Regions from separate parts of the Streptomyces sp. NPDC031049 genome, predicted to be linked through region 1. Evidence: predicted binding sites of a transcription regulator. Region 1 holds the regulator's gene; the other holds the start of a gene.

Region 1 (14,917 bases):
CTGGCCGGGTGCGCGGGGCTGGCGGCCGAGCCGATCGCCGAGCGCATCCGGCGGCTGGTGCACGACTTCGGGGACCGGCCGCCGGACGACGATCTCGCACTGCTGGTGCTCCAGGCGGAGTAGCCGGCGCTTCGGGCGGAGCGGGCGGGGCAGGCGGGGCAGGCAGACCAGGCAGAGCGGGGAAGGAGCAACGGGGCGGGTGCGGGACAATGGAGGGCATGCCCTCCGCACTCCCCGACGGCGAACCCGTCCCGGCCGACGGTGCGCTCCCCGCCTCCGCGCTCGCCGGGGCCGCGGACCGCCCGCTCGGCTTCTACCTGCACGTCCCCTACTGCGCGACCCGCTGCGGCTACTGCGACTTCAACACCTACACCGCGACCGAGCTGCGCGGCACCGGCGGCGTGCTCGCCTCCCGCGACAACTACGCCGACACCCTGATCGACGAGATCCGACTCGCCCGCAAGGTGCTCGGCGACGACCCGCGCGCCGTCCGCACGGTGTTCGTCGGCGGCGGTACGCCCACCCTGCTGGCCGCCGGCGACCTGGTACGGATGCTGCGCGCGCTCCGGGACGAGTTCGGACTGGCGCCGGACGCCGAGATCACCACGGAGGCGAACCCGGAATCGGTCGACCCGGCCTATCTGGCGGCCCTGCGGCAGGGCGGCTTCAACCGGATCTCCTTCGGCATGCAGAGCGCCCGGCAGCACGTGCTGAAGGTGCTCGACCGCACCCACACCCCCGGGCGCCCCGAGGCGTGCGTCGCGGAGGCCCGCGCGGCCGGCTTCGACCACGTCAACCTCGACCTGATCTACGGCACGCCCGGCGAGTCCGACGACGACTGGCGGGCGTCGCTGGACGCCGCGCTCGGCGCCGGGCCCGACCACGTCTCGGCGTACGCGCTGATCGTCGAGGAGGGCACGCAGCTCGCCCGGCGCGTCCGGCGCGGCGAGATCCCGATGACCGACGACGACGTGCACGCCGACCGGTACCTGATCGCCGAGGAGCGGCTGTCGGCGGCGGGCTACGACTGGTACGAGGTGTCCAACTGGGCCACCTCGGACGCGGGACGCTGCCTGCACAACGAGCTGTACTGGCGGGGCGCCGACTGGTGGGGTGCCGGGCCGGGCGCGCACAGCCACGTGGGCGGGGTGCGGTGGTGGAACGCCAAGCACCCGGGGGCGTACGCCGCCGCGCTGGCCGGCGGGCGGTCACCGGGGGCCGGGCGGGAGGTCCTGACGGAGGAGGACCGGCGCGTGGAGCGGGTGCTGCTGGAGCTGAGGCTGCGGGAGGGGGTGCCGTTGTCGCTGCTGCGGGAGCGGGGGGTGGCCGCCTCGCGGCGGGCGCTGTCGGAGGGGCTGCTGGAGGGGGCGCCGTACGAGGAGGGGCGGGCCGTGCTGACGTTGCGGGGGCGGTTGCTGGCGGACGCGGTGGTCCGGGACCTGGTGGACTGACCTCCCCGTTTTCCTCGCCCCCGCCGCCCCTACCCGTCCCGTCCTTCTGGGGGCTGCGCCCCCAGGCCCCCGCTTCGGCCGGAACGGCCTCGTCCTCGAACGCCGGACGGGCTGGTAAGTCAGCCCCTCTGGGGGTGCCCCCTCCGGGGGAGTTTGAGGAGCGGGGGTCCGGGGGCGGAGCCCCCGGGGGACGGGAATGGGTAGGGGCGGCGGGGGCGGAGGGCGTCAGGTCGTCACGAAGTCGATCAGTTCCTCCACGCGGCCCAGCAGCTCCGGCTCCAGGTCCTTGTACGAGCGCACCCGGGACAGGATCCGCTGCCACGCCGCCCCCGTGTTCTCCGGCCAGCCCAGCGCCCGGCACACCCCCGTCTTCCAGTCCTGGCCGCGCGGCACCCGCGGCCAGCCCTCGATGCCCAGGGACGACGGCTTCACCGCCTCCCAGACGTCGATGTACGGATGGCCCACCACCAGCGCGTGCTCGCCGGTGACCGACTCCGCGATGCGCCACTCCTTCGAGCCCGGCACGAGATGGTCCACCAGGACGCCCAGACGCGCGTCGGGGCCCGGCCCGAACTCGGCGACGATCGACGGCAGGTCGTCCACGCCCTCCAGGTACTCCACCACCACGCCCTCGATGCGCAGGTCGTCGCCCCAGACCTTCTCGACCAGCTCGGCGTCGTGCCGCCCCTCGACGTAGATGCGGCCGGCGCGGGCCACGCGCGCGCGTGCGCCGGGCACGGCGACCGAGCCCGACGCCGTCCGCGCGGGGCGCACGGGACCCGAGGAGGGCCGCACCAGGGTCACCACCCGCCCCTCCAGCAGGAAGCCCCGCGGCTGGAGCGGGAACACCCGGCGCTTGCCGAACCGGTCCTCCAGCGTCACCGTGCCCGCCTCGCAGCCGGTCACCGCGCCGCAGAAACCGGTCCCCGGCTCCTCCACCACCAGTCCCGGCTCGGCCGGAACCTCCGGCACCGGCTGCGGCTTCTTCCACGGCGGGGTCAGATCGGGGGAGTACTGGCGCATTCTCCCGACGATAGGAGAATCCCGCCGGCCGTGATCAGCGCGACACGCCGTGCCGGGCGGCCAGCGCGTCCCGCTGGGCCCGCACGAACTCCGCGTCCACCACCGCCCCGTGACCGGGTACGTACAGCGCGTCGTCGCCGCCCAGGTCGAGGAGCCGGTCGAGGGCGGCCGGCCAGTGCGCCGGTACGGCGTCGGGGCCCGCCTGAGGTGCGCCGGACTCCTCGACCAGGTCGCCGCAGAAGACGACCTCCGGGTCGCCCGGCACCAGCACCGCCAGGTCGTGCGCGGTGTGCCCGGGCCCCAGGTTGGCCAGCAGGACCTGCCGGCCGCCGCCGAGGTCGAGGGTCCACTCGCCGCACACCTGATGGCGCACCGGCACCAGGGCGTCCGCCGCCTCCTCCGCCCGGCGCGCGTCCAAACCGTGGGCGACCGCGTCGGCCCGCAGCTCCTCCCGCCCGGAGACGGTGCCCAGGGCCGTGTCCACGCCCACCGCGCCGTACACCTCCGCGCCCGCGAAGGCCGCCGCGCCGAAGACGTGGTCGAAGTGGGGATGGGTCAGCGCGAGATGCGTCACACGGTGACCCGTGAGCGCCTGCGCCTCGGCGCGCAGCCGGGCGCCCTCGCCCAGACTCGCCCCGGCGTCGATCAGCAGCGCCGCGCCCCGGCCGACGACGAGCCCCGCCGTGCAGTCCCACACCGGCAGCCGGCACCGCCCGACACCGGCCGCCACCCTCTCCCACCCCAGCTCTTCCCAAGTCACCGTCATACCGCGACGCTAACGGGGACGACGGATCCGGGCACGACGGGCGCGGGCCCGGCCTTGCCCGGGGAGTACCCCACGGCCGTACACTGGCCGGGGAAGTTTGGCACTCACCCGCGCCGAGTGCCAGGAGGGGCGTCCGGGCGAAGGACTTCTGGAGGTGTTGCGCGATGCTCAGTGAACGAAGGCTTCAGGTGCTGCGCGCCATCGTCCAGGACTACGTCGGCACCGAGGAGCCCGTCGGCTCCAAGGCCCTCACCGAGCGGCACAACCTCGGCGTCTCCCCGGCCACCGTGCGCAACGACATGGCGGCCCTGGAGGAGGAGGGGTTCATCGCCCAGCCGCACACCAGCGCCGGGCGCATCCCCACCGACAAGGGCTACCGTCTCTTCGTCGACAAGCTGGCCGGCGTCAAGCCGATGACGGCCCCCGAGCGGCGCGCCATCCAGAACTTCCTGGAGGGCGCCGTCGACCTCGACGACGTGGTGGCGCGCACGGTGCGGCTGCTGGCGCAGCTGACCCGGCAGGTCGCCGTCGTCCAGTACCCGTCCCTGACCCGCTCGACCGTGCGGCACGTGGAGCTGCTCTCGCTCGCGCCCGCGCGCCTGATGCTGGTGCTGATCACGGACACCGGCCGGGTGGAGCAGCGGATGGTCGACTGCCCGGTGCCGTTCGGCGAGAGTTCGCTCGCGGACCTGCGCGCGCGGCTCAACAGCCGGGTCGCGGGCCGCCGTTTCACGGACGTGCCGACGCTGGTGGAGGACCTGCCGGACGCCTTCGACCCGGAGGACCGCGGTACGGTCTCGACGGTGCTCTCCACTCTCCTGGAGACGCTGGTCGAGGAGAACGAGGAGCGGCTGATGATCGGCGGCACCGCCAATCTCACCCGCTTCGGGCACGACTTCCCCCTCACGATCCGGCCGGTGCTGGAGGCGCTGGAGGAGCAGATGGTGCTCCTCAAGCTGCTCGGCGAGGCCAAGGATCCGGGCGTGACCGTCCGTATCGGTCATGAGAACGCCCACGAAGGACTCAACTCCACGTCCGTCGTGTCGGTGGGCTACGGTTCGGGCGGCGAGGCGGTTGCCAAGCTCGGCGTGGTCGGACCGACCCGCATGGACTACCCGGGAACGATGGGAGCGGTACGCGCAGTGGCACGGTACGTCGGACAGATCCTGGCGGAGTCGTAGGTGGCCACGGACTATTACGCCGTTCTCGGCGTGCGCCGCGACGCGTCGCAGGAAGAGATCAAGAAGGCCTTCCGGCGGCTCGCGCGCGAGCTGCACCCGGACGTCAATCCGGACCCGAAGACCCAGGAGCGGTTCAAGGAGATCAACGCCGCTTACGAGGTGCTGTCGGACCCGCAGAAGAAGCAGGTCTACGACCTCGGCGGCGACCCGCTCTCCCAGGCCGCCGGCGGTGGCGGGGCCGGTGGCTTCGGCGCGGGCGGCTTCGGCAACTTCTCCGACATCATGGACGCGTTCTTCGGCACGGCGTCGCAGCGCGGGCCGCGCTCGCGCACCCGCCGGGGCCAGGACGCCATGATCCGGATCGAGGTCGAGCTGGACGAGGCCGCGTTCGGCACGACGAAGGACATCCAGGTCGACACGGCCGTCGTCTGCACCACCTGCAACGGTGAGGGCGCGGCGCCGGGCACGAGTGCCCAGACGTGTGACATGTGCCGCGGCCGCGGTGAGGTCTCCCAGGTCACCCGGTCCTTCCTCGGCCAGGTCATGACCTCCCGGCCCTGCCCCCAGTGCCAGGGCTTCGGCACGGTGGTGCCGACGCCGTGCCCCGAGTGCGCCGGTGACGGACGCATCCGCTCGCGCCGCACGCTGACCGTGAAGATCCCGGCCGGTGTCGACAACGGCACGCGGATCCAGCTGGCCGGTGAGGGCGAGGTCGGTCCCGGCGGCGGTCCGGCCGGTGACCTGTACGTCGAGATCCACGAGCTGCCGCACCCGGTGTTCCAGCGCCGCGGTGACGACCTGCACTGCACGGTCACGATTCCCATGACCGCGGCGGCCCTCGGCACCAAGGTGCCGCTGGAGACGCTCGACGGCATGGAGGAGGTCGACATCCGGCCCGGCACGCAGTCCGGGCAGTCGATTCCGCTGCACGGCCGGGGTGTCACGCATCTGCGGGGCGGGGGCCGGGGCGACCTCATCGTGCATGTCGAGGTCACCACGCCGACGAAGCTCGATCCCGAGCAGGAGCGGCTGCTGCGGGAGCTGGCGAAGCTGCGGGGTGAGGAGCGGCCGCAGGGGCAGTTCCAGCCCGGGCAGCAGGGGTTGTTCTCGCGGTTGAAGGACGCGTTCAACGGCCGCTGAGCTCCTGCCGGACGCTCAGCCCGGTTTTTCGCCCCCGCCGCCCCTACCCTCCCCCACTCTCGGCTTCGCTCGAGCGGGGGGACCCCCATCGTCCCCTGGGGGCTGCCGCCCCCAGACCCCCGCTTCGGCCTGAACGGCCTCGTCCTCAAACGCCGGACGGGCTGGTACGTCAGCCCCTCTGGGGGTGCCCCCTCCGGGGGAGTTTGAGGAGCGGGGGTCCGGGGGCGGAGCCCCCGGGGACGGGACGGGTAGGGGCGGCGGGGGCGGAGGAAAAAGCGGGGGATGCTTCTGGCGTATGCCGACGGAAGGCCGGATTCGGACTTGTTCGGAGGTCGTGAAAACATGCCGTCATGTCCTCCGCACTGACCGATCTCTTCCCCTACCCGATCGTGCAGGCTCCCATGGCGGGCGGCGTCTCCGTGCCGCGGCTCGCCGCCGCCGTCTGCGAGGCCGGAGGGCTCGGGTTCCTGGCCGCCGGGTACAAGACCGCCGACGGGATGTACCAGGAGATCAAGCAGGTGCGGGGCCTGACCGGCCGCCCCTTCGGCGTCAACCTCTTCCTTCCGCAGCCGGAGACGTCCGACCCCGCCGCGGTCGACGTCTACGCCCACCAGCTCGCCGGAGAGGCCGGCTGGTACGAGACCGAGCTCGGCGACCGGGACAGCGGCCGGGACGACGGCTACGACACCAAGCTCGCGGTGCTGCTGGACAACCCGGTGCCGGTCGTCTCCTTCCACTTCGGCGTGCCCAGCCGCGACGTCGTCGACTCCCTGCACCGCGTCGGCACCTTCGTCCTGGTCACCGCCACCACGGCGGAGGAGGCCCGGGCCGTGGAGCGGTCCGGCGCGGACGCGGTGATCGCGCAGGGCGTGGAGGCCGGCGGCCACCAGGGCACCCACCGGGACCTGCCGGAGACCGACGGCGGCGGCATGGGCCTGCTGGCGCTGGTCGCCGAGGTCCGCGAGGCGGTGAGCCTGCCCGTCGTCGCCGCCGGCGGCATCATGCGCGGGGCGCAGATCGCCGCGGTGCTCGCGGCCGGGGCGAGCGCCGCCCAGCTCGGCACCGCCTTCCTCGCCACCCCCGAGTCCGGCGCCCACGCCCTGCACAAGCAGGCGCTGACCAACCCCCTCTTCGTCCGCACCGAGCTGACCCGCGCCTTCTCCGGCCGCCCGGCGCGCGGCCTGGTCAACCGCTTCCTGCGCGAGCACGGCCCGTACGCGCCGGCCGCCTACCCGGAGGTGCACCACCTCACCGCGCCGCTGCGGAAGGCGGCGGCGAAGGCCGACGACGCGCAGGGCATGGCGCTGTGGGCGGGGCAGGGCCACCGCATGGCACGCGAGCTGCCCGCCGGTCAGCTGGTGGAGGTCCTCGTCGCCGAACTCGCCGCCGCCGGGACAGCGTTGTCGGCGTACACCGCGGGAGGCGGGAACCGATGACGGCACCGGTGTTCGTGGTGGAGCGCCTCGAGGCGGCCGGCGGCGGCCGGTACGTGCTCGACGGCCCCGAGGGGCGGCACGCCGTCTCCGTGAAGCGGCTGCGGCCCGGCGAGAGCGTGGTCCTCACGGACGGGGCCGGGCGCTGGGCCGAGGGCGAGGTGCTGGCCGCCGAGGGCAAGGACCGGCTCCTCGTCCGGCTCGACCCGGTGACCGAGGAGCCGCCGGAAGAGCCCCGCATCACCGTCGTCCAGGCCCTCCCCAAGGGCGATCGCGGCGAACTGGCCGTCGAGACCATGACCGAGGTCGGCGTGGACGCGATCGTGCCCTGGGCGGCGTCCCGCTGCATCACCCAGTGGAAGGGCGAGCGGGGCCTGAAGGCGCTCGGCAAGTGGCGGGCGACGGCCCGCGAGGCCGGCAAGCAGTCCCGCAGGGTCCGCTTCCCCGAGGTCGCGGACCTCGCCTCCACCAAGCGGGTCGCGGCACTCCTGGCCGCCGCCGACTTCGCCGCCGTACTGCACGAGACCGGCGAGGAGCCGCTGGCCACCGCCGAACTCCCCGGCACCGGCGACATCGTGCTGGTCGTCGGGCCCGAAGGCGGGGTGTCCCCCGAGGAGTTGGCGCTCTTCGCGGACGCCGGGGCGACGCCGTACGTCCTCGGCCGCACCGTGCTGCGGACCTCCACCGCGGGCACCGCGGCTACGGCCCTGCTGCTGGGGCGCACCGGCCGCTGGGGCTGACGGGCGGTCACCGCGGGGTGGTGACCGGATGCGCGCCCGGGGTGGTGCGAAGTGGCCGTATGCGCCCTACCGTCCCGGACCCGCCGGTGGCAGGCTGCCCGGTATGGGGGCATGGAGGCGGATGCTGGGCGCCGGGATCGCCGTGCTCGCCGCAGGCGGGGCCGTCGTCGCCTGCGAGCCGGGCGGGCCGGGTTCCGCGTCCGTGGCGTACACCACCGACGAGACCGTGACGCGGGAGCTGGAGCGGCGCAAGGCCGAGGTGCGGTGGCTCAGTTGCACGGCCGACTACGGCGACGCGTCGCCCTCCGGGGCCTCCGCGCCGGCCGGCGCGGAGACCGTCGCCTCCGTCGACTGCGACGGAGAGACGAAGGACGGCAAGGAGATCACCGTCGACGGGAAGGTGACCCGGGTCGTCGACGGCAGCTGTGTGCGCGGCGAGCTGACCGCGAAGGTGGACGGCAGGCGGTGGTTCCGCGTCGACGGGCTGGGCGACTGCGACGCCACCCCCACCCCGCCCCCGGACGACCCCGGACACAACGGGCCCCGGCCCACCGTCACGGTGACGGTGACCAAGACGGTGTGGTGCCAGGAACGCCCCGGCTGCTGGCCCGAGGGCAAGTGATCCGAACTGATCCAAACCCCTGTCCGGGGCCGTCGCCGCTGCATAGGGTGAGGGCGTGACACAGTCCGCAGCGCCTGCCTACCTCCGGTTTCCGCACCCGCACGGCGAGTTGGTCGCCTTCACCGCCGAGGACGACGTCTGGCTCGCCCCGCTCGACGGCGGACGGGCCTGGCGGGTCAGTGCCGACAACGTGCCGGTGACCCAGCCCCGCATCTCGCCCGACGGCACCACCGTCGCCTGGACCTCCACCCGCGACGGAGCCCCCGAGGTGCACGTCGCGCCCGTGGACGGCGGACCCTCCACGCGCCTGACGTACTGGGGGAGCCCGAAGACCCAGGTCCGCGGCTGGACCCCGGACGGGCAGGTCCTGGCCATCAGCTCCTACGGCCAGGCCAGCCTGCGCCGCACCTGGGCCCGCGCCGTCCCGCTCGACGGGGGACCGGCCACCACACTGCCGTACGGGCCCGTCGGCGACGTCGTCCACGGGCCGCGCACCGTGCTGCTGTCCGCGCCCATGGGCCGCGAGGCCGCCTGGTGGAAGCGGTACCGGGGCGGCACGGCGGGCAAGCTGTGGATCGACCCCGAGGACGACGGGGAGTTCGTCCGGCTCCACGCCGGCCTCGACGGCAACATCGAGTACCCGATGTGGGTGGGGGACAGGCTCGCCTTCCTCTGCGACCACGAGGGCACCGGAGCGCTGTACTCCTCCCTCGCCGACGGCTCCGACCTGCGCCGGCACACCCCGCTCGGTGGTTTCTACGCCCGGCACGCCGCCACCGACGGCACCCGCGTCGTCTACTCCAGCGCCGGCGAGCTGTGGGCGCTGGACGACCTGGACGGCGCCGAGCCGCGCCGGCTCGACGTCCGGCTCGGCGGGCCGCGCGTCGACCTCCAGCCCTACCCGCTGAACGTCTCCCGCTTCTACGGTGCCGCCTCCCCCGACCACACCGCCCGCGGCAGCGCCGTCTGCGTGCGCGGCGGCGTCCACTGGGTGACCCACCGCTCCGGCCCCGCCCGCGCGCTGGCCGCGACGCCCGGCGTCCGGGCCCGGCTGCCGCGCACCTTCCGCGCCGAGGGCGAGGAGTGGGTGGTGTGGGTGACCGACGCCGAGGGCGACGACGCCCTGGAGTTCGCCCCCGCCACCGGCCCGGCGCCCGGCACGACCCCGCGCCGGCTCGCCGCCGGGCGGCTCGGCCGGGTCCTGGAACTGGCCGTGGCGCCCGACGGCGGCCGCGCCGCCGTCGCCTCCCACGACGGGCGGCTGCTGCTCGTCGAACGCGAGACCGGCGAGGTCCGCGAGGTCGACCGCAGCGAGGACGGCGACGTCTGCGGACTGGTCTTCTCGCCCGACTCGGCCTGGCTCGCCTGGTCCCACCCGGGCCCGCGCCCCCTGTGCCAGCTCAAACTGGCCAACACCACCGACCTGACGGTCACCGAGGCGACCCCGCTGCGCTTCCAGGACTACGCCCCCGCCTTCACCCTCGACGGCAAGCACCTGGCGTTCCTGTCGGCCCGCTCCTTCGACCCGGTCTACGACGAGCACGTCTTCGACCTGGCGTTCGTCGAGGGCGTCCGCCCCTACCTGATCACGCTCGCCGCGACCACCCCCTCGCCCTTCGGCCCGCAGCGGCACGGCCGCCCCTTCGAGACCCCGGACCGCGACGAGACCCCCGACAGCGAGGGCACCCCCGCCACCCGCGTCGACCTGGAGGGCCTCGCCGACCGGATCGTGCCGTTCCCCGTCGAGGCCGCCCGCTACTCCGGGCTGCGGGCCGCCAAGGACGGCGTGCTGTGGCTCAGGCACCCCGTCGCCGGTGTGCTCGGCGCCTCCCGGGCCACCCCGGACGACCCCGAACCCAAGACCGAGCTGGAGCGCTACGACCTCGCCCAGCAGCGCGTCGAGCACCTCGCCGCCGACGCCGACGACTTCGAGGTCAGCGGTGACGGCAAGCGGGTGCTGCTGTGGACCGACGGGCGGCTCAAGGTCGTTCCCAGCGATCGGCGCGCCTCGGGCGACGAGGACAGCGACACCAACATCACCGTGGACCTCACCCGGGTGCGCCAGCGGGTCGACCCGGCGGCCGAGTGGCGGCAGATGTACGAGGAGACCGGCCGCCTGATGCGGGACCACTTCTGGCGGCCGGACATGAGCGGCGTCGACTGGGAGGCCGTACGGGACCGCTACCGCCCCGTCCTCGACCGGCTCGCCACCCACGACGACCTGGTCGACCTGCTGTGGGAGGTGCAGGGCGAACTCGGCACCTCGCACGCCTACGTCATGCCGCGCGGCGGACACGGCGGCGGCGCCCGGCAGGGGCTGCTCGGCGCCGACATCTCCCGGCACGAGGACGGCACCTGGCGCGTCGACCGCGTCCTGCCCTCGGAGACCTCCGACCCCGAGGCCCGCTCCCCGCTCGCCGCGCCCGGTGTCGCCGTGCGGGCCGGGGACGCGATCGTCGCCGTCGCCGGGCAGCCCGTCGACCCGGTCACCGGGCCCGGACCGCTGCTGGTCGGCACGGCGGGCAAGCCCGTGGAACTGACCGTCCTGCCCGCCGGCGGCGGCGACCCCCGGCACCCCGTCGTGATCCCCCTCGCCGACGAGGAGGCCCTGCGCTACCACGCCTGGGTCGCCGACCGGCGCGCCTACGTCCACGAGCGCTCCGGCGGCCGGCTCGGCTACCTCCACGTCCCCGACATGCAGGCCCCCGGCTGGGCGCAGATCCACCGCGACCTGCGGGTGGAGGTCGCCCGCGAGGGGCTCGTCGTGGACGTCCGGGAGAACCGCGGCGGCCACACCTCGCAGCTCGTCGTCGAGAAGCTGGCCCGGCGGATCGTCGGCTGGGACCTGCCGCGCGGCATGCGCGCCGAGAGTTACCCCCGGGACGCGCCGCGCGGGCCGGTGGTCGCCGTCGCCAACGAGTTCTCCGGTTCGGACGGCGACATCGTCAACGCGGCGATCAAGGCGCTCGGGCTCGGCCCGGTCGTCGGCACCCGCACCTGGGGCGGCGTCGTCGGCATCGACAGCCGCTACCGGCTGGTCGACGGCACGCTCGTCACCCAGCCCAAGTACGCCTTCTGGCTCCAGGGGTACGGGTGGGGCGTGGAGAACCACGGCGTCGATCCGGACGTGGAGGTGCCGCAGCGTCCGCAGGACCACGCCGCGGGCCGCGACCCCCAGCTGGACGAGGCGGTCCGGATCGCCCTGGAGGCCCTGGAGCGGACCCCGGCGAAGACCCCGCCGAGCCTGCCGTAGAGCCCGGCCCCGGCTCCCGCCGTTCCGCCGAGGCCCGCGGCCACGGCGGGGCGGCGGCCACGGCGGGGCGGCTACGATGCCCGTAGAAGATCACCGGTGTGAGGAGGCCCCATGGCAGGGGAACCGCAGGACGACTGTCTGTTCTGCAAGATCGTCGCGGGGACGATCCCGGCGACGATCGTCCGCGAGACGGAGACCACCGTCGCCTTCCGCGACATCAACCCGCAGGCGCCCACCCACGTCCTGGTGATCCCCAAGGCGCACTACCGGGACGCCGCCGCGCTCGCCGCGGGCGCCCCGGAGCTGGCCGCGGACGTGCTGCGCGAGACGCAGGCCGTCGCCGACGACGAGAAGCTGGACAGCTACCGCATCGTCTTCAACACCGGCACCGGCGCCGGACAGACCGTGTGGCACACCCACGCCCACGTCCTCGGCGGCCGCGGCCTGGAATGGCCCCCGGGGTAAGCCGCCTTGTCCGTACGCGAACTGGTGGTCCTCGGCACCGCCAGCCAGGTCCCCACCCGGCACCGCAACCACAACGGCTACCTGCTGCGCTGGGACGGCGAGGGCATCCTGTTCGACCCCGGCGAGGGCACCCAGCGGCAGATGCTGCGCGCCGGGGTCGCCGCCCACGACCTGAACCGGATCTGTGTCACCCATTTCCACGGCGACCACAGCCTCGGCCTGGCCGGCGTCATCCAGCGCATCAACCTGGACCGGGTCCCGCACGAGATCACCGCCCACTACCCCCGCTCCGGGCAGCGCTTCTTCGACCGCCTGCGGTACGCCACCGCCTACCGGGAGACCGTCGAGCTGACCGAGGCCCCGGTCGACGCCGACGGGCCCCTCGCGGTCACCCCCGGCTACACCCTCCAGGCCCGCCGGCTCTCCCACCCCGTGGAGTCCTACGGCTACCGGCTCACCGAGCCCGACGGCCGCCGCATGCTCCCCGAGCGCCTCGCCGCGCACGGCGTCCGGGGCCCCGACGTCGGCCGGATCCAGCGCGAGGGCGAGCTGAACGGCGTGCGGCTGGAGGACGTCAGCGAGGTGCGACGCGGCCAGCGGTTCGCGTTCGTCATGGACACCCGGCTGTGCGAGGGGGTGCACGCGCTCGCCGACGGCTGCGACCTGCTCGTCATCGAGTCCACGTTCCTCGACGAGGACGAGGAACTGGCCGTCGAGCACGGCCATCTGACCGCCGGGCAGGCGGCCCGGGTGGCCAGGGACGCGGGCGTGCGGCACCTGGTCCTCACCCACTTCAGCCAGCGCTACTCGGACCCCGGGGAGTTCGAGCGGCAGGCACGGGCCGCCGGCTACGACGGCGAGCTGACCGTCGCGCACGACCTGCTGCGGGTGGCCGTTCCGAAACGTCGGTGAGACCGCCGTACGATGCACTGATGCCCCTGCCCAAAGCCGAACTGCACCTGCACATCGAAGGCACCCTGGAACCGGAGCTGGCGTTCGAGCTGGCCGCGCGCAACGGCGTCGCCCTGCCCTACGCCGACACCGACGCCCTCCGCGAGGCCTACCGCTTCACCGACCTCCAGTCCTTCCTGAACCTGTACTACGAACTGATGGCCGTCCTGCGCACCGAGCGGGACTTCACCGACCTCGCCGACGCCTACCTGGCCCGCGCCGCCGCCCAGGGCGTGCGGCACGCGGAGATCTTCTTCGACCCGCAGGCCCACCTGTCCCGGGGCGTCGGGATGAGCACCGTGGTCGAAGGACTCGGGCGGGCGCTGGACCGCGGCGAGGAGAGGCACGGCGTCTCCACCCGGCTGATCCTGTGCTTCCTGCGGGACGAGTCCGCCGAGTCGGCCCTCGAGACACTGCACCTGGCCAAGCCCCACCTCGACCGGATCACCGGTGTCGGCCTGGACTCCGCGGCGGTCGGGTACCCGCCGGCGAAGTTCCGCGAGGTCTACGAGGCCGCCGCCGCGCTCGGGCTGCGGCGGGTCGCGCACGCCGGCGAGGAGGGGCCGCCGGAGTACATCACCGAGGCCCTGGACGTCCTCGGCGTCGAACGCGTCGACCACGGCCTGCGCTGCGTGGAGGACCCGGCGCTGGTGGAGCGGCTGGTGCGCGAGCGGGTCCCGCTGACCCTGTGCCCGCTGTCCAACGTCCGGCTGCGCACCGTCGACACCCTCGCCGGCCACCCGCTGCCCGCCATGCTGGACGCCGGCCTGATGTGCACCGTCAACTCCGACGACCCCGCCTACTTCGGCGGCTACGCCGGCGACAACTTCGACGCCGTGCGCGACACCCTCGGCCTGCCGCCGGAGCGGCTGCGCGAACTGGCCCGGAACTCCTTCCTCGCCGCCTTCCTCGACGACGACGAGGAACGACGGGCGCGGTACCTCGCGGAGGTGGAGGCGTACACCTTCCCGGCGTAGCGCGGGATCAGTGCCCGGTCCCCGGTGTGGCCGCCGACTGCCGGGGCCCCGCCGTGCCGTAGGCCCGCTGCACGGGGACGGCCGGGGCGTCCACGGAGATCTCCACGACCGGTTGCTCGGGGGCACCGACCTCGGGGACCGCGCCGCCGGCCGTGCCCGTGGTGGCGGCGACCACGGCCGCCGGGTGGCCGCCGCGGCGGCGGACCGCGCCGGGCAGCAGCGGGCGCCCGCCGGTGTGCAGGGCGACCGCGGTCATCGGCACGGCGATCAGCAGCAGCCCGGCGGCCAGGACCAGGCCCATGACCGGGTAGCCGGCCTGCGCGGAGAGCGCACTGCCGGTCAGCGGCCCGGCCGCCGTGCCGAGCGCGGAGGCCGACCCGACGAGCACCGCCCACCGGCCGCGCGGGTCGAGCGAGGCGGCGAGGCCGATCAGGTACGACAGCACCACCGGGTAGCAGGTGTTCCAGGCGATCTCGCCGATCGCGAAGGCCGCCGGACCGGTCGCGGACGCGGTCAGCGCGATGCAGCCGCCGATCAGGACGGTCCCGGCGCCGATCGGCACCGCGCGCCCGAGCCGGGCCCCCAGCGCGCCGGCCGCCAGCACTCCGACCAGTCCGGCGCCGAGGGCCGCCGCGAAGACGGCACCGAGGGCGGCGTCACCGAGGCCGGCCTGGGTCAGCCCTATCCGGCCGCTGACGCCCCACAGGGAGTTCTGCGCCAGCGACCAGAGGACCATCGCGCCGGCCAGCACCAGGCCGGAGCGGCGGCGGGGGAGCGGGGCGGCGGCCTCGGCGGCCCGCGATGCCACGGAAGCCGTGGCGCGGCCTGCCCCGGCGGCCGTGGCCCGCTCACCGCCCGGCAGCCGGCCGGTGAGCGGACACACCGCGAGCGCGGTCAGCGCGATGGCGGCCAGCG
Region 2 (14,917 bases), on a different contig from region 1:
GAGCCTGGCGGGCCTGTCGGCGGACGATGTGCGCACGGTGACGATGCCCGTCATCCCGGCGCCGTTCGACCCCAACCGGGTGATCGCGCACCAGCCGGAGGCCGACGAGCTGTGGGAGTCCCTGCGCTGACCGGCCGTCACGGCTCGCCGCCGGCACCGGCCCGCGCGGGCGGCCGTCCCTCACGCGCTCAGCCCGCCGGCCGCCCGATCAGCATCGTCGGCGCCCCCGCCACCCGGGTCAGGAACACGGTCGCCGAGTGCGGCCCCTGGGGCTTGACCTTCCTGCGCAGCTCCTCCGGCTCGACGGCCGAGCCGCGCTTCTTCACGGTGAGGACGCCGACCTCCCGCTCCCGCAGCAGCGCCTTCAGCTTCTTGACGTTGAAGGGCAGCACGTCGGTGATCTCGTAGGCGGTGGCGAACGGGGTCACGCGCCGCTCGTCGGCGGTGATGTAGGCGATGGTCGGGTCGATCAGGCCGCCGTCCAGTTCCCCGGCGACCTGGGCGACCAGGTGGGCGCGGATGACGGCGCCGTCGGGCTCGTACAGGTAGCGTCCGACGGGACGGACCCCGGGATCGGGCAGCATCGTCTCCGGCGTGGCCCGGACGCCCGCCTCCGACGGCAGCAGCACCGCCCGCCGCGCCCCCGGCGTCCTGCCCGTGCCGAACCACAGCACGGCCTCCTTCACGTCGCCGCCGTCCGAGATCCACTCCGCCTCGGCCTCGGCGGGGATCGCCTCGTGCGGGATGCCGGGAGCGACCTTCAGCACGCCGAGCGGCGCCCGGAGCGCGGCGGACACCGCCCAGGACAGGGGCGGCGAGTAGGCCTCCGGGTCGAAGACGCGGCCCCGTCCGCCGCGCCGGGCGGGATCGACGAACACCGCGTCGTACGGGACCGTGTCGACGTCCGTGACGTCCGCCTCCCGTACGTCGATCAGGTCCGCGAGCCCGAGCGCCTCGGCGTTGGCGCGGGCCACGCCCGCGGTCACCGGATCGCGGTCGACGGCCAGCACCCGGATGCCGGCGCGGGCGAACGCGATCGCGTCCCCACCGATACCGCAGCACAGATCGGCGACGGAGCGCACCCCCAGCGCCCGCAGGCGCGCGGCCCGGTACGCCGCCACGTTCGCCCGCGTCGACTGCTCGACGCCGTTCGGCGTGAAGAACATGCGCCCGGCGTCCTCGGCGTCGAACTTGGCCACCGCCCGCTGCCGCAGCCGCGCCTGGGCGAGCGCCGCCGACACCAGGTGGGCGGGGTGCTCGCGCCGCAACCGGGTGGCCACGGCGAGCTCCCGCGCGGGGTCGGTGCCGTGCACCTCGGCGAGGAGGGCGCGGCCTTCTGGAGTGCGGAGGGCGTCGAGGTCGTTCACCGCCTCATTGTGGGCCAGTCGGTGGACGGAGCGCCGCCCGCCGCGGTGTCGGACCGGTTCCCGGGGCGTCGGCTGTCAGGATCCGGCACCATGCGAGCAGTCGTACAAAATGACAAGAGTCGGATGTTCCGGGCGCGCGGCGGGAGTACCGGGGTCCGGCTCCCCTGGGACCGCGCGCTCCGGTCCCGGGAGGCCCGCGCGCTCCGGACCCCCGGCGTCCGTGCGCTCCGGTCCCCGCACGGCCCGCTGCTCCGGTCCCCGGGCGGCCCCCTGCTCCGGAACCGGGGCGCACGTGTGCGTGGCGGCCTCGCCGTGCTCGCCGTCACCGCGCTCGTCGCAGGCTGCGGCGACGCCGCCGACGTGCGGCCCGCCCCCGGCCAGCAGCCCCTTCAGGCACCGCCGGCCCGCGCGCTGGACGCCTACGCCGGCAAGCTCAAGGCCGCGCACGCCGCACGGGCCGCCGCCGCCAAGCGCTGGGGGCTGAAGCGCGTCCCGCTCGCCGCGCCGGCGCCCCCGGCCGAGAAGCCGGAGATCACCACGCGCAAGGGCTTCGAGGTCGACGACCACGCCGAGCGGGGGCTCCCGCCGGTCTTCACCACGATCCCCACCAAGCAGAAGATCGTCTTCCTGACCATCGACGACGGCGCCGAGAAGGACCCGGCGTTCCTGCGGATGATGAGCGAGCTGAAGATCCCGTACACCGCCTTCCTCAGCGACTACGTGGTGAAGGACGACTACGGCTACTTCAGGAAGATGCAGGACCGCGGGGTCACCCTCAACAACCACACCCTCAACCACCCCTACCTGCCCGGCCTGTCGTACGCGGCGCAGAAGCGCGAGATCTGCGGCATGCAGAAGGTCATCCGCGAGCGCTACGGCAAGCGCCCCACCGTCTTCCGCCCGCCCTTCGGCAACTACAACGCCGACTCGCTGCGCGCCGCCAAGAGCTGCGGCATCAAGCACGTCCCGCTGTGGAACGAGGAGGTCTTCGTCGACCGCTGGGACTACCGCGAGTGGGACCGCGAGATCCACCCCGGCGACATCGTGCTCAGCCACTTCCGCGGCCCCGACGACTGGAAGGGCACCATGGCCGACATGGTCCGCCGGTTCCTGGACAAGGTCACCGCCGAGGGGTACGCCGTGGCCCGCCTGGAGGACTACCTGTGAGGCGCCGGCGGCTCCGGTCCGCCGGCGCCGCGCTCACGGCCGTCCTGCTCGCCGCCTGCGCCCAGACCACCGGCCCGGTCGCCCGCCCGCCCGGGGACGGCGCCCAGGCGGCCGCCGGCCCGGCCCGGGACCTGCCCCCGGTCGTCGACCACGTCCGCACCCGCGACAGGGTCGTCTTCCTGACCTACGACGACGGCGCCGAGCGGCATCCGCACGTCACCGACCTGGTCCGCACCCGAAGGCTCCCGGTCACCCTCTTCCTCACCGACACCGTCGCCGGCCCCGCCTACGGCGACCTCGCCGGGCTCCGCTCCGTCGGCGCGAGCCTGCAGAACCACACCCTCGAACACCGCTCCCTGCGCGGCCTGCCCTACGCCGGCCAGCGCGCCGAGATCTGCGGCCAGCAGCGCAAGCTCCGCGCCCGCTTCGGCGTCCGCCCCCGCCTGCTCCGCCCGCCCCACGGCCGGTACGACACGACGACCCTGCGCGCCGCCGCCGACTGCGGCATCACGGCGGTCGTCCTGTGGCGGGCCCAGGTGACGGCCACCGGCGACGTCACGTACACCCGCGGGGAGCACCGCCTGCATCCCGGCGACATCGTGGCGGTGACCGCACCGGAGCGCACGGCGGAGCTGCTGCGGAGGATCGAGGACGGCGGCCTGCGCGTGGGCCGCCTGGAGGACTACCTGTAGCCCGTCCCACCGCCCGGCAGCTTCGCGGCGCACGGTCCCAGAAAAACCGGCGTTCACGGCGAACCCCCGCCGACGCGCCGCACGGCATTGGCACTCCGCTTGACCGAGTGCTAACCCCGGTCATAGTCTCGGCTCTGGCACTCCCCCCTGGAGAGTGCCAACACAGCGACGGGCAGGTCCGGCACCCGCGACGACGGATCGACCTGGTCGCCACCTCAGACAGTTAACCCCGTGAGATCTCCGAAGGGGGAGGTCGGATCGTGACGACCGCCAGCTCCAAGGTTGCCATCAAGCCGCTCGAGGACCGCATCGTGGTCCAGCCGCTGGACGCCGAGCAGACCACGGCTTCGGGCCTGGTCATTCCGGACACCGCCAAGGAGAAGCCCCAGGAGGGCGTCGTCCTGGCCGTGGGCCCGGGCCGCTTCGAGGACGGCAACCGCCTTCCGCTCGACGTCAAGGTCGGCGACGTCGTTCTCTACAGCAAGTACGGCGGCACCGAGGTGAAGTACAACAACGAGGAGTACCTCGTCCTCTCGGCCCGCGACGTGCTCGCGATCGTCGAGAAGTAATTCACCGAAGCACCTTGCTTTAGCTGCGCCCCTGGCCCCCCGCGACCCATAAGAAGCCGGGCGCCCGGGGCGCAGTGCCGTTAAACCCAGATTCCGGAAGAGGGCTCACGCTCCCATGGCGAAGATCCTGAAGTTCGACGAGGACGCCCGTCGCGCCCTCGAGCGCGGCGTCAACAAGCTCGCCGACACCGTCAAGGTCACCATCGGCCCCAAGGGCCGCAACGTCGTCATCGACAAGAAGTTCGGTGCCCCGACCATCACCAACGACGGCGTCACCATCGCCCGTGAGGTGGAGATCGAGGACCCGTACGAGAACCTCGGCGCCCAGCTGGTGAAGGAGGTGGCGACCAAGACCAACGACATCGCGGGCGACGGCACCACCACCGCCACCGTCCTGGCCCAGGCGCTGGTCCGCGAGGGTCTGAAGAACGTCGCCGCGGGTGCCTCCCCGGCGCTGCTGAAGAAGGGCATCGACGCGGCCGTCGCCGCCGTCTCCGAGGACCTCCTCGCGACCGCCCGCCCGATCGACGAGAAGTCCGACATCGCCGCCGTGGCCGCGCTGTCCGCCCAGGACCAGCAGGTCGGCGAGCTGATCGCCGAGGCGATGGACAAGGTCGGCAAGGACGGCGTCATCACCGTCGAGGAGTCGAACACCTTCGGTCTGGAGCTGGACTTCACCGAGGGCATGGCCTTCGACAAGGGCTACCTGTCGCCGTACTTCGTCACGGACCAGGAGCGCATGGAGGCCGTCCTCGACGACCCGTACATCCTGATCCACCAGGGCAAGATCTCCTCCATCGCGGACATGCTGCCGCTGCTGGAGAAGGTCATCCAGGCCAACTCCTCCAAGCCGCTGCTGATCATCGCCGAGGACGTCGAGGGCGAGGCCCTGTCCACCCTCGTCGTGAACAAGATCCGCGGCACCTTCAACGCGGTCGCGGTGAAGGCCCCCGGCTTCGGCGACCGCCGCAAGGCCATGCTCCAGGACATGGCGGTCCTCACCGGCGCCACGGTCATCTCCGAGGAGGTCGGCCTCAAGCTCGACCAGGTCGGCCTGGACGTGCTGGGCTCCGCCCGCCGCGTCACCGTCACCAAGGACGACACCACCATCGTCGACGGTGCCGGCAAGAAGGAGGACGTGGAGGGCCGCGTCTCCCAGATCAAGGCCGAGATCGAGGCCACGGACTCCGACTGGGACCGCGAGAAGCTCCAGGAGCGCCTCGCGAAGCTGGCCGGCGGCGTGTGCGTGATCAAGGTCGGCGCCGCCACCGAGGTGGAGCTGAAGGAGCGCAAGCACCGTCTGGAGGACGCCATCTCCGCGACCCGCGCCGCGGTCGAGGAGGGCATCGTCTCCGGTGGTGGCTCCGCGCTGGTCCACGCCTCCAAGGTCCTGGAGGGCAACCTCTCCAAGACCGGCGACGAGGCCACCGGTGTCGCGGTCGTGCGCAACGCCGTGGTCGAGCCGCTGCGCTGGATCGCGGAGAACGCGGGCCTGGAGGGCTACGTCATCGTCTCCAAGGTCAAGGAGCTGGAGAAGGGCAGCGGCTACAACGCCGCCACCGGCGAGTACGGCGACCTGGTCAAGGCCGGCGTCATCGACCCGGTGAAGGTCACCCGCTCCGCCCTGGAGAACGCCGCCTCCATCGCCTCCCTCCTGCTGACGACCGAGACCCTGGTCGTCGAGAAGAAGGAAGAGGAAGAGCCGGCCGCCGCGGGCCACGGCCACGGCCACGCCCACTGAGCGCTGCGCTGAGCTGAACGGTGCCCAGTGCCCCTGCGGGGGTGCTGGGCACCGTGCGTTATGCCTGGGGCGGGTGCCGGGTTCGCGTCCGCCCCGTGCGGGTCCGATGCCGGGCGCGGCGCCGTCGTGGCCGGTCGCGCAGTTCCCCGCGCCCCCCTGCGGGGCGCTGTTACTGCGGCCCGTACTTTCGTCCCGTCTTCGACGTGATGCCGCCCAGCATTCCGCGCGGCACCAGCTTCGCCGCGCCCATGAGTGCCTTGTAGCGGGGGTCGGGGATCGACAGGGTCTTGCCGCGGGCCAGGTCGTCCAGGGCCGCCGCGACCAGCTTGTCCGCGTCGAGCCACATCCACTTCGGGATGTTGTCCGTCCCCATCCCGGCCCGCTGGTGGAACTCGGTGCGCACGAAGCCGGGGCACAGGGCCATCAGCCGTACGCCGCTGCCCGCCAGGTCCTTCGCCGCGCCCTGGGTGAACTGCACGACCCACGCCTTGGACGCCCCGTAGGTGCCGCGCGGCACGAAGGCCGCGACCGAGGCGACGTTGACGACACCGCCGCGGCCCCGCTCCCGCATGGCCTCGGCCGCCGCCGAGGTCAGCCGCAGCACCGCCTCGCAGTGCACCTTGAGCATGCGCAGCTCGTCGGCCATGGGGACGTCCAGATAACGGCCCTTGTTGCCGAAACCGGCGTTGTTGACCAGCAGGTCGACCGGGTTCCTGCGGTCACCCAGCCGGGCCGCCACCGCCTCGATGCCGGCCTCCTCGGCCAGGTCGGCGCCCAGCACCTCCGCCTCGATGCCGTGCCGGTCGTGCAGCTCGGTCGCCTGTAGGCGCAGCCGCTCGGTGTCGCGGGCGACCAGCACCAGGTCGTGCCCGTCGGCCGCCAGCCGCCGCGCGAACGCGGCACCGATCCCTGCCGTCGATCCCGTAATCAGAGCCGTTGTCATGGCGCAAGACTAGTTACCCGGAAGAGAGCCATCCGCTCACCGGCCCAGCCCTCCGGCACGGGTGGACCGGCCGGCGAGAGCGTCGCCGCCGACTGGTCCTCCTCCGTCCAGTGCGGGGACCAGGTGGCGCCGCGAGCACCGTCAGGCCCAGCCACCTGCCGACGCTCCGTCAGCCGACGTGCCGTCAGGCCCACCGCCGGCCGACGTACCGTCACGCCTCCTGGCGCACCCCCTGCTTCTCCACGTACGTCCGCGCCGTCGCCCGTGCCTGCGGGTGCAGCGCGTCGCCCGCCGCCAGCAGCCGGGGCAGCAGCTCCCGCTCCGTCGTCACCGCGCGGAACTGGAGGGCCACCGTCACCTCGTGGGCGGGGCGGTGCACGATCCGCACCGGGTCGCCCGCCCGGATCTCACCCGGCTCGATCACCCGCAGATACGCGCCCGGCGCGCCCTTGCGCGTGAAGCGCCTGACCCAGCCCTCCTCACCCAGATGGCCCTGGAAGGTGCGGCACGGTATCCGTCCGCTCGTCACCTCCAGCACCACGTCGGGGCCCACCCTCCAGCGCTCGCCGATCAGCGCGCCGGACACGTCCAGGCCGGCGGTGGTGAGGTTCTCCCCGAAGGCGCCGTCGGGCAGGGCGCGGCCCAGTTCGCGCTCCCACGCGTCGAGGTCCTCGCGCGCCATCGCGTAGACGGCCTGGTCGGCGCCGCCGTGATGCCGCGTGTCGCACACCGCGTCCCCGGCGAGGCCGCTCGCGCCCGTCCCCTCGGTCCCCGGAGGCGCCACCCGCACCGGCCCCTCGGCCGGACGCTTGTCGATGCCGGTCACTCCGTCCGGCTGGTCCGTGTACGGCACGGGCGTCGCGCGGCCCAGGTTCACTGACAGAAGCTTCATGGCGGCACGGTAGAAGACCCTCCCTCAAAGCGTCGACGCATTATTCGCCGCCGCACCAAAGCGTCACTTATCCTCGGGGGTGTGATCGAGGCCCGCCATCTCCGTGTCCTGCGCGCCGTCGCCGCCACCGGCTCCTTCTCGGCGGCGGGGCGCGAGCTGGGCTGCACCCAGCCCGCCGTCAGCCAGCAGATGAAGGCCCTGGAGGCCTCCGTCGGGACGCCCCTGCTCGTGCGCAACGGACGCGAGATGCGACTCACCCAGGCCGGCGAGGCCCTGGTGCGCCACGCCGCCGGCATCCTCGCCGGGCTCACCGCGGCGGAGGAGGAGGTCGCCGCGATCGCGGGCCTGCGCGCCGGACGGGTCCGCCTGGTGTCCTTCCCCAGCGGCAGCTCCACGCTCGTGCCCACCGCACTCGCCGCGCTCCGCGCCGCCCACCCCGGCACCCGGGTCTCCCTGGAGGAGGCCGAACCGCCGCAGTCCGTGGGGCTGCTGCGCGAGGGCGACTGCGACGTGGCGCTCGCCTTCCGCTACGAGGGCGCGGCCGGCGCGGAGGAGTGGGACGACCTGGTGGTGCGGCCGCTGCTGACCGACCGGCTGGTGGCCCTGGTGCCCGAGCGGCATCCGCTCGCCCGCTCGGCGTCGGTGTCCATCGGCGAACTGGCCGACCAGTCCTGGATCGCGGGCTGCCCCCGCTGCCGGGGCCAGCTGGTCGAGGTGTGCGCGGAGGCCGGTTTCACACCGCGCATCGACTTCGCGACCGACGACTACCCGGCCGTCGTCGGCCTGGTCGGCGCCGGCCTGGGCGTCGCCGTCCTGCCCCAGCTCGCGGTGGAGTCGGTGCGGCCGCGGGGCGCGCGCACGGTGGAGCTGGAACCCGCGGTGCGCCGCGAGATCGTCGCGCTCACGCTGCCGGACCTGGCCCAGGTCCCGGCCGTGACGGCCACCCTGGACCACCTGGCGCGGGCAGCGGCGCGCTGACCCGACCGGAGCCCAGCGCGCCGAGGGGTGCACGACGGGCCCGGACGAAGGCGGGGCACGCTTCCGCGTGCCCAGTCAAGAGAAACGTTCCTTCAGTGAGACGAGGCGGCTTCCCCGCTGGCCGCCGACACCAGGCGGTTGCGTGCCCGCCCCATGAGCTCCTCGCGCTCGTCCTCGGTCAGTCCGCCCCACACGCCGTACGGCTCGCGCACCGCCAGCGCGTGGGCTGCGCACTCGGCGCGCACCGGGCACCGCATGCAGACCTCTTTGGCCGAGTTCTCACGAGCGCTCCGAGCCGCACCGCGTTCGCCTTCCGGATGGAAGAACAGCGAGCTGTCCACCCCACGGCACGCGGCCAGGAGCTGCCAGTCCCACAGGTCCGCGTTCGGTCCGGGAAGGCGGGAGAAATCTGCCATTGCGTGACCCCTTGTAGCCGATCTGGGTGGACGGGGTGTCCACGACCGTACAACTACCATCTAAGGAGATGAAAATATGACTCATTGCGAATCTAGCCTCAGACACTGCCAAAGCGGAAGAAAAAGGGCCGAATGGGGCATGGGTTGTGATGAAAGCTTGTGGGTCCGCCGCGCATGTCTGCACCGTGTCCGCGCCCTCACGTAGAGTGCCGAAGACGGCACACGGCCCCGTAACTCTTTCGAGTGACCGTCGTTGAGAGTGCGGAGGCGGTTGAAAGAACAAGCGCTCGGGCGGGCGTCCGAGACGGTCGACCGCACAGGTGACGATTCGTACCAGCCTGGAGGCTCAAGGTGACGCGCATCAGCTGCGGAGGACGGCCATGACATCCGTCCTCGTCTGCGACGACTCCCCGCTTGCCCGAGAGGCGCTCCGCCGCGCGGTCGCGACCGTGCCCGGCGTCGAGCGCGTGACGACGGCTGCCAACGGCGAGGAAGTCCTCCGCCGCTGGGGTGCCGACCGCTCGGACCTCATTCTGATGGACGTGCGCATGCCCGGCCTGGGCGGCGTCGAGACCGTCCGGCGGCTGCTGTCCGCCGACCCCGGCGCGCGCATCATCATGCTCACCGTCGCCGAGGACCTCGACGGCGTCGCCCTCGCGGTCGCCGCCGGCGCCCGTGGCTATCTGCACAAGGACGCCTCGCGCGCCGAACTGCGCGCCACGGTCACCCAGGCCCTCGCCGACCCGACCTGGCGGCTCGCCCCGCGCCGGCTGCGCTCCGCCGAGATGGGCGCCGCGCCGACGCTCACCGCCCGGGAGATCCAGGTCCTGGAGGGCATGAGCCACGGCCGCTCCAACGCGGAGATCGGCCGTGAGCTGTTCCTCTCCGAGGACACGGTCAAGACCCATGCCCGGCGGCTGTTCAAGAAGCTCGGTGCCTCGGACCGGGCCCATGCGGTGGCGCTCGGCTTCCGCTGGGGCCTGGTCCGCTAGGCCCGGCCCGGTCGGATCGGGACGCAGGTGACCGTCGGTGCCGATGGGCTCAGCAGCGGGCACGGCGCGTCCGGCCGCACGGCGAAGGACGGCGGCGGAGCGCCGGGAAGGCCCCCGCGCGGGCGAAGCCCGGTGCGGACCGGGCGACGGCCGGCGACGACACCGTGGAGGGGCGGGGTGCGCCCCGCCGCCGCGGCATGAAACGCCGGACGGGCCCCGGAGGCGCCCCGTGACCGGCGGCCCGGACCGGGCCCACGGACTCACGGCGATCCCCGCTTACCGCGAGGTGGGCGGGGGTGACAAGGCGACCCGCCGGACGCCCGGTGCTCGTTTCGCCGCCGATGCCGCATCCTTGAGGTGTGGAGTTCCTCGGGGACGAGTCGGTCGAGCGGAAGGGGAGGGCGCAGGGGATGAGTTCCGGCGCACCTGCTCATAACGCTTCGGTGCACAACAACGGACACGGTGCCATGGACCGCACGGCCAGAGGGCACCATGGACCGATGCGCGACGACGAGGCGGCAGCCGACCACGGGAGTGTGGGCGCGCTGGTGCACCGCGCCGTGGACGGTGACGAGCAGGCCACGCACGACCTGCTCGCGCACGTCCACCCACTGGCCCTGCGCTACTGCCGCACCCGGCTGTCCCGGCTGCCCGGCGACGCGCGCCACTTCGTCGAGGACCTCGCCCAGGAGGTCTGCGTCGCGGTGCTCCTCGCACTGCCCCGCTACAAGGACACCGGGCGCCCCTTCGAGGCGTTCGTCTTCGCCATCGCCGCCCACAAGGTCGCCGATCTCCAGCGCGCGGCGATGCGGCACCCCGGCTCGACGGCGGTGCCGTCCGACGAGATGCCCGAGCGGCCGGACGACTCCCTCGGCCCGGAGGAGCGGGCGCTGCTCAGCAGCGACGCCGAATGGGCCAAGAAACTGCTGGCCAACCTGCCGGAGAACCAGCGCGAGCTGCTCCTGCTGCGCATCGCGGTGGGGCTCACGGCCGAGGAGACCGGCCAGATGTTGGGAATGTCACCCGGGGCCGTGCGTGTGGCACAGCACCGGGCACTGAGCCGGCTGCGCGCGCTCGCGGAGCAGTAAGGGCCGCCGCGGGAAACCGCCGTGAACGGGCGGCGGCCGGCTCCCGTACGAAGCTACGAAGCCCGGTGCTGTCCTTGATCGTGGAATGAGACACCCTCACTTCCCGTTAGCATGGACATCCGCACCGATCAAGGCCATTTGGGGAAGGTGTCATGACTGCCAACGTCGACGGAGTGCCCGAGAAATTCGCGACACTCGGGCTGACCTACGACGACGTGCTGCTGCTGCCGGGCCCGTCGGACATGGCACCCGACGAGATCGACACCGCCTCGTACGTCTCCAAGAACGTGCGGGTCAACATCCCGCTGCTGTCCGCCGCCATGGACAAGGTGACCGAGTCGCGCATGGCCATCGCCATGGCCCGCCAGGGCGGCGTCGGCGTGCTGCACCGCAACCTGTCCATCGAGGACCAGGCCAACCAGGTCGACCTGGTCAAGCGCTCCGAGTCCGGCATGGTGGCCAACCCCATCACCATCCACCCGGACGCCACGCTCGCCGAGGCCGACGCGCTGTGCGGCAAGTTCCGCATCAGCGGCGTGCCGGTCACCGACGGCGCCGGCAAGCTGCTCGGCATCGTCACCAACCGCGACATGGCCTTCGAGACCGACCGCACCCGGCAGGTGCGCGAGGTCATGACGCCGATGCCGCTGGTCACCGGCAAGGTCGGCATCTCCGGCCTGGACGCCATGGAGCTGCTGCGCCGGCACAAGATCGAGAAGCTGCCGCTGGTCGACGACCACGGCGTGCTCAAGGGCCTGATCACGGTCAAGGACTTCGTCAAGGCCGAGAAGTACCCGCACGCCTCCAAGGACGCCGAGGGCCGGCTGCTGGTCGGCGCCGCGGTCGGTGTCGCCGGTGACGCCTACGAGCGCGCCCAGGCGCTGATCGAGGCGGGCGTCGACTTCATCGTCGTCGACACCGCGCACGGCCACTCCCGCCTGGTCGGCGACATGGTCGCCAAGATCAAGTCCAACTCGTCCGGCGTCGACGTCATCGGCGGCAACGTCGCCACCCGCGACGGCGCCAAGGCCCTGGTCGACGCGGGCTGCGACGGCATCAAGGTGGGCGTGGGCCCCGGCTCCATCTGCACCACGCGCGTGGTCGCCGGCGTCGGCGTCCCGCAGGTCACGGCGATCTACGAGGCCTCGCTCGCCGCCCGTGAGGCGGGCGTGCCGGTGATCGGCGACGGCGGTCTCCAGTACTCCGGCGACATCGCCAAGGCCCTGGTCGCGGGCGCCGACACGGTGATGCTCGGCTCGCTGCTCGCGGGCTGCGAGGAGTCGCCGGGCGAGCTGATGTTCATCAACGGCAAGCAGTTCAAGTCCTACCGCGGCATGGGCTCGCTGGGCGCCATGCAGACCCGCGGGGAGCGCAAGTCGTTCTCCAAGGACCGCTACTTCCAGGAGGGCGTCGCCTCCGACGAGCAGCTCGTCCCCGAGGGCATCGAGGGCCAGGTGCCCTACCGCGGCCCGCTCTCCTCGGTCGTCCACCAGCTGGTCGGCGGCCTGCGCCAGTCGATGTTCTACGTCGGCGGCAAGACCGTGCCCGACCTCCAGGCCAACGGCCGGTTCGTGCGGATCACCTCCGCCGGGCTCAAGGAGAGCCACCCGCACGACATCCAGATGACGGTCGAGGCGCCGAACTACAGCAGCAAGAGGTAGCCGCCGACCCTCCGACGCCGGCAGGGCGGCCCCGGACAGGTCCGGGGCCGCCCTGCCGCCGTGCGTCGGGGATACTGGGAGGCGCCGCAACGCAACAGGGAAAGGCCACCAACGTGACTGAGATCGAGATCGGGCGCGGCAAGCGCGGCCGCCGGGCGTACGCCTTCGACGACATCGCCGTCGTCCCCAGCCGCCGTACGCGGGACCCGAAGGAGGTCTCGATCGCCTGGCAGATCGACGCCTACCGCTTCGAGCTGCCGTTCCTGGCCGCCCCCATGGACTCGGTCGTCTCCCCGGCCACCGCGATCCGCATCGGCGAGCTGGGCGGCCTGGGCGTGCTGAACCTCGAGGGCCTGTGGACGCGGTACGAGGACCCGCAGCCGCTGCTCGACGAGATCGCCGAGCTGCCCGCCGAGGCCGCGACCCGCCGCCTCCAGGAGGTCTACGCCGCGCCGATCAAGGAGGAGCTGATCGGCCGGCGGATCAAGGAGGTGCGCGACTCCGGTGTGGTCACCGCCGCCGCGCTCTCCCCGCAGCGCACCGCCCAGTTCTCCAAGGCGGTCGTGGACGCGGGCGTGGACATCTTCGTCATCCGCGGCACCACGGTGTCGGCGGAGCACGTGTCCTCCTCGCACGAGCCGCTGAACCTGAAGCAGTTCATCTACGAGCTGGACGTCCCGGTGATCGTCGGCGGCTGCGCCACCTACACCGCGGCCCTGCACCTGATGCGCACGGGCGCGGCGGGCGTGCTGGTCGGCTTCGGCGGCGGCGCCGCGCACACCACGCGCAACGTGCTGGGCATCCAGGTCCCGATGGCGACGGCCGTCGCCGACGTGGCCGCGGCCCGCCGGGACTACATGGACGAGTCCGGCGGCCGGTACGTGCACGTCATCGCGGACGGCGGTGTCGGCTGGTCCGGCGACCTGCCCAAGGCGATCGCCTGCGGCGCCGACGCGGTGATGATGGGCTCGCCGCTGGCCCGCGCGACGGACGCGCCGGGCAAGGGCCACCACTGGGGCATGGAGGCCGTCAACGAGGAGCTGCCGCGCGGCAAGAAGGTCGGCCTCGGCACGGTCGGCACGATCGAGGAGATCCTCACCGGCCCGTCCCACACCCCCGACGGCTCCATGAACTTCTTCGGCGCGCTGCGGCGGGCGATGGCCACGACCGGCTACAGCGAGCTGAAGGAGTTCCAGCGGGTCGAGGTGACGGTCGCGGACTCCCAGCACCGGCGGTAGTCCGGCCGCGACGACGGCGGTCCGGCGTACGACGCGTACGACGACGAAGGGCCCGGAGCAGTGCGCTCCGGGCCCTTTCTGCCGCTCAGAGCCGGTGCGCCGCCCCCGTGGGAGTGGCGCCGCGCGTGTCCAGCAGCAGTTGGGCCTTGACCGACAGGCCCTGGAGGTCGTACGTGCGGTGCTGCTGGAGGAGGATCGTCAGGTCGGCGTCGGCGGCGGCCTCGTAGAGGGAGTCGGCGCGCGGGACCGGGCGGTCCAGGACCGTCCAGGACGGGATGTGCGGGTCGTGGTAGCTCACGGAGGCGCCCAGCTCCATCAGCCGGGTCGCGATCTCCTGGGCCGGGGTGGCCTGCTGGTCGGCGAGATCGGCCTTGTAGGTGACGCCGAGCAGCAGGACACGGGCGCCGCGCGCGGACTTGCCGTGCTCGTTGAGGAGCGTGGCGGCGCGCTGGACGACGTAGCGGGGCATCTGGCTGTTGACCTGTCCGGCCAGTTCCACCAGGCGCAGGCCGCGCGGGGCGTGGCCGGTGAGGTCCTGGGCGGCGGAGTGGCCGCCGACACCGGGGCCGGGGCGGAAGGCCTGGAAGCCGAACGGCTTGGTCTCGGCGCAGCGGATGACGTCCCACAGGTCGACGCCCAGGTCGTTGCAGAGCACGGCCATCTCGTTGACCAGGGCGATGTTCACGTGCCGGAAGTTGTTCTCCAGCAACTGCACCGTCTCCGCCTCCCGGGGGCCGCGGGCGCGGACCACCTTGTCGGTGAGGCGGCCGTAGAACGTGGCGGCCGACTCGGTGCAGGCGGGGGTGAGCCCGCCGATGACCTTCGGGGTGTTGGCGGGGGTGAAGTCGCGGTTGCCGGGGTCGACGCGGCTGGGGGCGTAGGCGAGGTGGAAGTCGCGGCCCGCCCGCAGCCCGGAGCCCCGCTCCAGGATCGGGCGGAGGAAGTCCTCCGTCGTGCCCGGGTGCACCGGCGATTCCAGGATCACCGTGGTGTGCGGGCGCATGTGGGCGGCCAGGGTGCGGGCGGCGGCCTCCACCTGGCCCAGGTCCGGGCCGCCGTCCGCGCCGGGCGGGGTGGGGGCGCAGATGACGGCCGTGCGGACGCGGCCCAGCTCGGCCGGGCCGGCCGCGGTCCGGAAGCCCCCCGAGAGCATCCGGCGCAGTTCGGCGGGGG

The links. Region 1 encodes HrcA, which represses chaperone genes, less so after heat shock. Its sites were predicted from a motif close to TTNGCACTCNGNNNNNCNGAGTGCNAA; they were not measured.
Region 2: the regulator HrcA is predicted to act here: its motif matches at 3,314-3,340, upstream of groES (co-chaperone GroES).

The regions. Positions count from the first base shown of each region.
Region 1 is NZ_JBVIGC010000003.1:424,779-439,695, reverse strand. It holds gene ACZ45Q_RS07625 (SpoIIE family protein phosphatase) at 1-123, shown strand, start outside; gene hemW (radical SAM family heme chaperone HemW) at 219-1,451, shown strand; gene ACZ45Q_RS07615 (DUF3097 domain-containing protein) at 1,677-2,474, opposite strand; gene ACZ45Q_RS07610 (MBL fold metallo-hydrolase) at 2,509-3,240, opposite strand; gene hrcA (heat-inducible transcriptional repressor HrcA) at 3,405-4,421, shown strand; gene dnaJ (molecular chaperone DnaJ) at 4,422-5,561, shown strand; gene ACZ45Q_RS07595 (nitronate monooxygenase) at 5,912-6,997, shown strand; gene ACZ45Q_RS07590 (16S rRNA (uracil(1498)-N(3))-methyltransferase) at 6,994-7,734, shown strand; gene ACZ45Q_RS07585 (hypothetical protein) at 7,838-8,356, shown strand; gene ACZ45Q_RS07580 (S41 family peptidase) at 8,412-11,609, shown strand; gene ACZ45Q_RS07575 (histidine triad nucleotide-binding protein) at 11,721-12,074, shown strand; gene ACZ45Q_RS07570 (ribonuclease Z) at 12,081-12,986, shown strand; gene ACZ45Q_RS07565 (adenosine deaminase) at 13,007-14,002, shown strand; gene ACZ45Q_RS07560 (MFS transporter) at 14,010-14,917, opposite strand, start outside.
Region 2 is NZ_JBVIGC010000001.1:639,491-654,407, reverse strand. It holds gene ACZ45Q_RS02825 (LCP family protein) at 1-130, shown strand, start outside; gene ACZ45Q_RS02820 (class I SAM-dependent methyltransferase) at 189-1,367, opposite strand; gene ACZ45Q_RS02815 (polysaccharide deacetylase family protein) at 1,662-2,534, shown strand; gene ACZ45Q_RS02810 (polysaccharide deacetylase family protein) at 2,531-3,226, shown strand; gene groES (co-chaperone GroES) at 3,487-3,795, shown strand; gene groL (chaperonin GroEL) at 3,911-5,536, shown strand; gene ACZ45Q_RS02795 (SDR family NAD(P)-dependent oxidoreductase) at 5,706-6,479, opposite strand; gene ACZ45Q_RS02790 (MOSC domain-containing protein) at 6,691-7,371, opposite strand; gene ACZ45Q_RS02785 (LysR family transcriptional regulator) at 7,453-8,349, shown strand; gene ACZ45Q_RS02780 (WhiB family transcriptional regulator) at 8,442-8,765, opposite strand; gene ACZ45Q_RS02775 (response regulator transcription factor) at 9,146-9,757, shown strand; gene ACZ45Q_RS02770 (sigma-70 family RNA polymerase sigma factor) at 10,258-10,845, shown strand; gene guaB (IMP dehydrogenase) at 10,998-12,506, shown strand; gene ACZ45Q_RS02760 (GuaB3 family IMP dehydrogenase-related protein) at 12,620-13,744, shown strand; gene ACZ45Q_RS02755 (nucleotide sugar dehydrogenase) at 13,830-14,917, opposite strand, start outside.